DNA from 2 places in the Streptomyces sp. NPDC053432 genome. Region 2 is predicted to be linked to the other one. Evidence: riboswitches for the same ligand, from Rfam matches in the RefSeq annotation. Region 2 holds a riboswitch; the other holds the start of a gene.

Region 1 (3,401 bases), on a different contig from region 2:
GTACGCGGCTCCGCCGATGTCCATGGTGGGGAGGGTCAGGCCCTCGGCGCCGCCCTGCTCGGCGCCGGCGCCGGCGGGCAGGGGCACCCACAGCAGGCTCCGCCCGAGCACCTCCAGGATCCGGCCGCCGGCGTCCGGCTGCCCGAGTGCCGCCCCGAGCACCTGCTCCAGCTCATTGCCCGGCCAGCCGCCGCCGCTGTGCATGTACGTGCCTCCGTGATCCCGCGAGTTGTCGCCCCGCAGGGTACCGGCCCCCGCCGACAGGCCTCCGCCGGGGTTCGGTTGTACGGAACGCGCCGCGCCGCTCCCGGGGCTCCGCCCCGCGTACCCCGCTCCTCGATCGCCGGAGGGGCTGGTTCGGGGCGGAGCCCCCGCGGCGGCGCCGCACCCCGCGGCTACGGGTGGAACACGATGCGGGTCACCGCGGCGGCGGATCGGCGGTCCAGGAGGGTGGCCGAGGCGCACCCCGCCGGCGGGCGGCCCGCTTCCGCGTCGCGTAGGAGGCGCCCCACCGCGCCCCGGTGACGGGCGAAGGCGTACGCCGACACCGCCCGCCCCCGCGCGGCCTGCCCGGCCAGCGCCTCCTCGGGGCTGGTGTCCAGCAGGAGCAGGTGCAGCGCGCGCCCCCGCCGTCGCGCCGACGCCGCGAGCAGCGCCCGCACCCAGCTCTGGGTACCGCAGTCGTGGACGACGACGGAGCGCCCGGAGCGCAGGTGCCGCCACAGCCCCCAGTAGTGCGCGGCCCGCACCAGCGGCCGGTACACCGCGTACGGCAGCGCCCCCGGCATCCGGCGCTCCCAGCGCTCGCGGGTGTCCTGGGAGTCGACGGCGCATCCCTCCGCGCCGCCCTCGGCCGCCGCCCGCTTGATCAGCGTGCTCTTGCCGCCGCCCGGCAGGCCGGACACGACCACGATGTCGCCCGTGGTGAAGCGCAGCCGCTGCGGCCCCCGCACCCCCGGTCCGCGCAGGTCCCGTACGGACCCGGCCCCGTGGCCGTACGCATGGACCGCCGCACCGGTCCGCTGCGCCGGGACCGCGCCCACGGCCCCCGTGGCCGCCGCCACGCCTACGAATCTGCGCACAGTGTTCGCCTCCCCCGAATCGGGTCACCGGGACCCTTGCCCACTGAGTGTAAAAAGACGGTAATCCGGCGGCTTCGGTTCCGGTCCGGGTCCCGCGCGGGGTTCCGGTCCCCGTCCCGTCCACCCCCTGGACAACCGCACGATCTTTCGGGCCCGCCCGCCCGATCACCACCACGGCGTGCAATGATGTGCGCCATCTGGACCAAACCGCATCACCCCCGCATCACCAACTGCATACCGGCCGCTTGAATCCGCGCGGGAGAGTCCCGGCACGCCGCGAGGCGGTGCCCGGGCGCCGAAGGAGCAAGAACCTCCCTTGAATCTCTCAGGCCCCGTACCGCGTGGATGAGGCAGATCTGAAAAGCGAGCTGTCCGTCAGCTCCACCCAAGGTGCAAGCCGGAGATCCTGACCCGTCAGGCACTCTCGGCGAACCTCTCAGGTTCCGATGACAGATGGGGAGGACACCTCCTCGTCATGTCATGCCCTGGGACCCGGGAGCCACACCCATGAGCACTGCCCCCCGCCTGACCGCCCTCGATGCGCTGCACCGTTCCCTCGGTGCGACCATGACCGACTTCGCGGGCTGGGACATGCCCCTGCGGTACGCCAGCGAGCGCGACGAGCACAACGCCGTCCGCACCAAGGCCGGTCTCTTCGACCTCTCCCACATGGGCGAGATCACCCTGACCGGGCCGGAGGCCGTCAAGGCCCTGGACTACGCGCTGGTCGGCAACATCTCCACCGTCGGCGTCGGCCGCGCCCGTTACACGCACATCTGCCAGGAAGACGGCGGCATCGTCGACGACCTGATCGTCTACCGCCTCGGCGAGACCGAGTACATGGTCGTCGCGAACGCCTCCAACGCCCAGGTGGTGCTGGACGCGCTCACCGAGCGCGCCGCCGGCTTCGACACCGAGGTCCGCGACGACCGCGACGCCTACGCGCTGATCGCGGTGCAGGGCCCGGAGTCCCCCGGCATCCTCGCCTCCCTCACCGACGCCGACCTGGACGGGCTGAAGTACTACGCCGGCCTGCCGGGCACCGTGGCCGGTGTGCCCGCGCTGATCGCGCGTACGGGCTACACGGGCGAGGACGGCTTCGAGCTGTTCGTCTCCCCCGAGCACGCCGTGGAGCTGTGGCAGGCGCTGACCAAGGCCGGCGAGGGCGTCGGCCTGGTCCCGGCCGGCCTGTCCTGCCGCGACACCCTGCGCCTGGAGGCGGGCATGCCGCTGTACGGGCACGAGCTGACCACCTCGCTGACCCCGTTCGACGCGGGTCTGGGCCGGGTCGTGAAGTTCGAGAAGGAGGTCGACTTCGTCGGCCGCGCCGCCCTGGAGGCCGCCGCCGAGCGCGCCGCCACGAACCCGCCGCGCAAGCTGGTCGGCCTGGTCGCCGAGGGCCGCCGCGTCCCGCGCGCCGGCTTCCCCGTCGTCGCCGACGGCCAGGTGATCGGCGAGGTCACCTCCGGCGCCCCGTCCCCGACCCTGGGCAAGCCGATCGCCATGGCGTACGTCGACGCGGCACACGCCGCGCCCGGCACCTCCGGCGTCGGCGTCGACATTCGCGGTACGCATGAGCCGTACGAGGTCGTCGCTCTGCCGTTCTACAAGCGGCAGAAGTAGTCCTTGTAGTCCGGCCTGCCGCCCGGGTGCCCCGTGCGGCGATGTCGCAGTACCCCAGACCACCGTTCGTTCCCACCCCCGCGCATCCAGGAGAATCAGGTCATGAGCACCCCCCAGCAGCTGCGTTACACCAAGGAGCACGAGTGGCTGTCGGACGTCGTTGACGGCGTCGCGACGGTCGGCATCACCGAGTTCGCCGCCAACGCGCTCGGTGACGTCGTCTACGCCCAGCTCCCCGAGGTCGGCGACACCGTCACCGAGGGCGAGACCTGTGGCGAGCTCGAGTCGACGAAGTCGGTCAGCGACCTGTACTCCCCCGTCTCCGGCGAGGTCGTCGAGGCCAACCAGGACGTCGTCGACGACCCGTCGCTGGTGAACTCCGCCCCCTTCGAGGGCGGCTGGCTGTTCAAGGTGCGCATCTCGGAGGAGCCCAAGGACGTGCTCTCCGCCGAGGAGTACGCCTCCCTCACCGCCGGTAACTGACCCCAGGGGATCCTGATGTCCGTACTGAACACCCCTCTTCACGAACTCGACCCCGACGTCGCCGCAGCCGTCGACGCCGAGCTCCTGCGCCAGCAGTCGACCCTGGAAATGATCGCGTCGGAGAACTTCGCTCCGGTCGCCGTCATGGAGGCCCAGGGCTCCGTCCTCACCAACAAGTACGCCGAGGGCTACCCCGGCCGCCGCTACTACGGC
Region 2 (3,401 bases):
GGGCTCGGCAGCGGCTGGCCCGGAACGCGCTCGGGTGCCGCGCCTGGTGCGGCGCGACCGACGGCCGGACACGGGCCGCTGACGGTCGCAGGCGGTGCCTTGCGGGGCGAGGGGGCGGGTTCGGGGGGCCTGGTGCCGGGTCCGGTCGGCCCGGCGGCCCCGTCCCGTGGAGCCCGGTTGGCGCGTCCCGGGCACGGCCTGGCTCGGCAGCGCCGGACGCGGGCGGCTGAGGGTCCGGGCGCACGCGACCCGGGCACGGCCTGGCTCGGGCAGCGTCGGACGCGGGGCGGGTGAGGGTCCGGGGGCCGGTGCCCTGTGGGGGCTCGGCTGCGGCGGGGGCAGGCGGGCCTGCCCTCCTTGCTGCGTGCGGTCGGCCCGGGCCGTCTGGGCGGCGCTGGGCTGCGTGGGACGCGGGCGCTTGAGGCGCGTGTGCCCCGGCCCCGCCGGGCTTTGCGGCGGGGGCCCGGACCGCGCGGCGTGGCGCACACGGCCGCCGCCCACAGCGCGGGGCGGCGGCGCGGGGTGGGGTCAGTCGTCGTCGTTCGCCAGGTGGCCGAAGTCGTGGTGGAAGTCCGTCGGAAGCGTCACGTCCAGGCCGTAGTGGTGGTAGAGCTGGAGTTCCTGTTCGGGGGAGAGATGGCGGCCCACGCCGAAGTCGGGGGCGTCCTTGATCAGGGAGCGGTCGAACGGCACCCGCAGGGCGTCGTCCACCAGCTCGCTCGGTTCCAGCGGAACGAACGCGTCCCGGCTGAACAGGCCCGTACGGACGGCGGCCCATTCCGGGACGCCCGTGGCATCGTCGAGGTAGACCTCGTCCACGGTGCCGATCTTCGTGCCATTGCGGTCGAACGCCTTGCGGCCGATCAGGCTGCGCGGATCGATGTCGGTCTGCACGGTCCCTCCAAATGGTCGCAACTCCTCCGTAATGACTACAGAAGTGCATATCCCAAGAAGAGGCCACTCGGGGAGGGTCCGGATCCGCGCTGGTAGGCTGGGTATCGGCTGTCGACCCTGTGCGGGAGAGTCCTCCGAGTGAGAACGACGGAGGCGCCGAAGGAGCAAATCCTCCCCGGAATCTCTCAGGCATACGTACCGCACGGACGAGGCCACTCTGGAAAGCAGGGGCGGGTACCGGGCGCGCAGTGCCGGTTCCCCTCCTCACCGACGGTGAAAGCCGGTGGCTCGAGCGACCCTCCAGCGACCGGTGAAACTCTCAGGTTGAGATGACAGAGGGGGAGGCCGTCCGGGTGCCCGCGCCGTGGTGCCCCTCGCAGGTCGTACGACCAGGAGGCCTCCGTACATGACCGCCAACCGCATTCCGCTCTCCCAGCTGGAGCGAGGCATCCCCTTCGAGCAGCGCCACATCGGCCCGGACGCCGAGGCGCAGGCGAAGATGCTCGCTCAGGTGGGCTACGGCTCGCTGGACGAACTGACCGCCGCCGCGGTTCCGGATGTGATCAAGACCGCTGAGGCGCTGAACCTGCCCGAGGCGCGGACCGAGGCCGAGGTGCTGGCCGAGCTGCGTTCGCTCGCCGACCGCAACCAGGTCCTCTCCTCCATGATCGGTCTCGGCTACTACGGGACCTTCACCCCGCCGGTGATCCTCCGCAACGTCATGGAGAACCCGGCCTGGTACACGGCATACACGCCGTACCAGCCGGAGATCTCCCAGGGCCGCCTCGAAGCGCTCCTGAACTTCCAGACCCTCGTCGCGGACCTCACCGGCCTGCCGACCTCCGGCGCCTCGCTGCTCGACGAGGGCACCGCGGCCGCCGAGGCCATGTCGCTGTCCCGCCGCGTGGGCAAGGCCAAGGACGGCGTCTTCCTCATCGACGCCGACGCCCTGCCGCAGACCATCGCGGTGATCGAGACCCGCGCCGAGCCGACGGGCGTCGAGGTCGTCGTCGCGGACCTCTCGAACGGCATCCCCGCCGAGATCGCCGAGCGCGGCGTCTTCGGCGTGCTGCTCCAGTACCCGGGTGCCTCCGGCGCCGTACGGGAGATCAAGCCGGTCATCGACCAGGCGCACGAGCTCGGCGCGATCGTCACCGTCTCCGCCGACCTGCTCGCCCTGACCCTGCTGACCTCCCCGGGCGAGCTGGGCGCGGACATCGCCGTCGGCACCACGCAGCGCTTCGGCGTCCCCATGGGCTTCGGCGGACCGCACGCCGGCTACATGGCCGTCCAGGCCAAGCACGCCCGCTCCCTGCCGGGCCGCCTCGTCGGCGTCTCCGTGGACGCGGACGGCAACAAGGCGTACCGCCTGGCGCTGCAGACCCGCGAGCAGCACATCCGCCGCGAGAAGGCCACCAGCAACATCTGCACCGCGCAGGTGCTGCTCGCCGTCATGGCCGCCATGTACGCCGTCTACCACGGCCCCGACGGCCTGCGGACGATCGCCCGCCGCACCCACCGCTACGCGGCCCTGCTCGCCGCGGGTCTGACGGGCGGCGGCGTGGAGATCGTGCACGGCGCGTACTTCGACACGATCACCGCCCGCGTCCCGGGCCGGGCCGCCGAGGTCGCCGCCGCCGCCCGCGAGGGCGGGGTCAACCTGCACCAGGCCGACGCCGACCACGTCTCCGTCTCCTGCGACGAGACCACCCTGCGCGCCGACATCGAGGCCGTCTGGGCCGCCTTCGGCGTCAGCGCCGACATCGAGGCGCTCGACGCGACCACCGAGGACACCCTCCCCGAGGGCCTGCTGCGCTCGGACGCCTACCTGACGCACCCCGTCTTCCACCAGCACCGCTCCGAGACCGCGATGCTGCGCTACCTGCGCAAGCTCTCGGACAAGGACTACGCGCTGGACCGCGGCATGATCCCGCTGGGCTCCTGCACCATGAAGCTCAACGCGACCACCGAGATGGAACCGGTGACCTGGCCCGAGTTCGGCCAGCTGCACCCCTTCGCCCCGGTGGAGCAGGCCGAGGGCTACCTCACGCTCATCAACGAGCTGGAGGAACGTCTCTGCGAGGTCACCGGCTACGACAAGGTCTCCATCCAGCCGAACGCCGGCTCGCAGGGTGAGCTCGCCGGTCTCCTGGCCGTCCGCGCGTACCACCGCGCGAACGGCGACGAGCAGCGCACCGTCTGCCTGATCCCGTCCTCCGCGCACGGCACCAACGCCGCCAGCGCCGTGATGGCCGGCATGAAGGTCGTCGTCGTCAAGACCGCCGACGACGGCGAGGTGGACGCGGACGACCTGCGCGCCAAGATCGAGCAGTACCGCGACGAGCTCTCCGTGCTGATGATCACCTACCCGTCCACGCACGGTGTGTTCGAGGAGCACGTCGCGGACATCTGCGCCCAGGTGCACGAGGCGGGCGGCCAGGTCTACGTGGACGGCGCGAACCTCAACGCCCTGGTGGGCCTGGCCAAGCCGGGTCACTTCGGCGGCG

What was found. A riboswitch is a leader RNA that binds a small molecule or an ion and turns the genes downstream of it on or off. The one in region 2 is predicted to bind glycine.
Region 1: it holds a riboswitch for glycine, as region 2 does, so the genes downstream of both, gcvT (glycine cleavage system aminomethyltransferase GcvT) here and gcvP (aminomethyl-transferring glycine dehydrogenase) in region 2, are expected to answer to the same signal.

Annotation. Positions count from the first base shown of each region.
Region 1 is NZ_JBVJKF010000005.1:263,073-266,473, forward strand. Features, by position in the region: gene ACZ6Y1_RS11575 (enhanced serine sensitivity protein SseB) at 1-204, opposite strand, end outside; gene ACZ6Y1_RS11580 (AAA family ATPase) at 396-1,082, opposite strand; glycine riboswitch at 1,329-1,432, shown strand; gene gcvT (glycine cleavage system aminomethyltransferase GcvT) at 1,590-2,705, shown strand; gene gcvH (glycine cleavage system protein GcvH) at 2,808-3,188, shown strand; gene glyA (serine hydroxymethyltransferase) at 3,204-3,401, shown strand, end outside.
Region 2 is NZ_JBVJKF010000013.1:205,655-209,055, reverse strand. Features, by position in the region: gene ACZ6Y1_RS22725 (PRC-barrel domain-containing protein) at 529-894, opposite strand; glycine riboswitch at 1,007-1,105, shown strand; gene gcvP (aminomethyl-transferring glycine dehydrogenase) at 1,301-3,401, shown strand, end outside.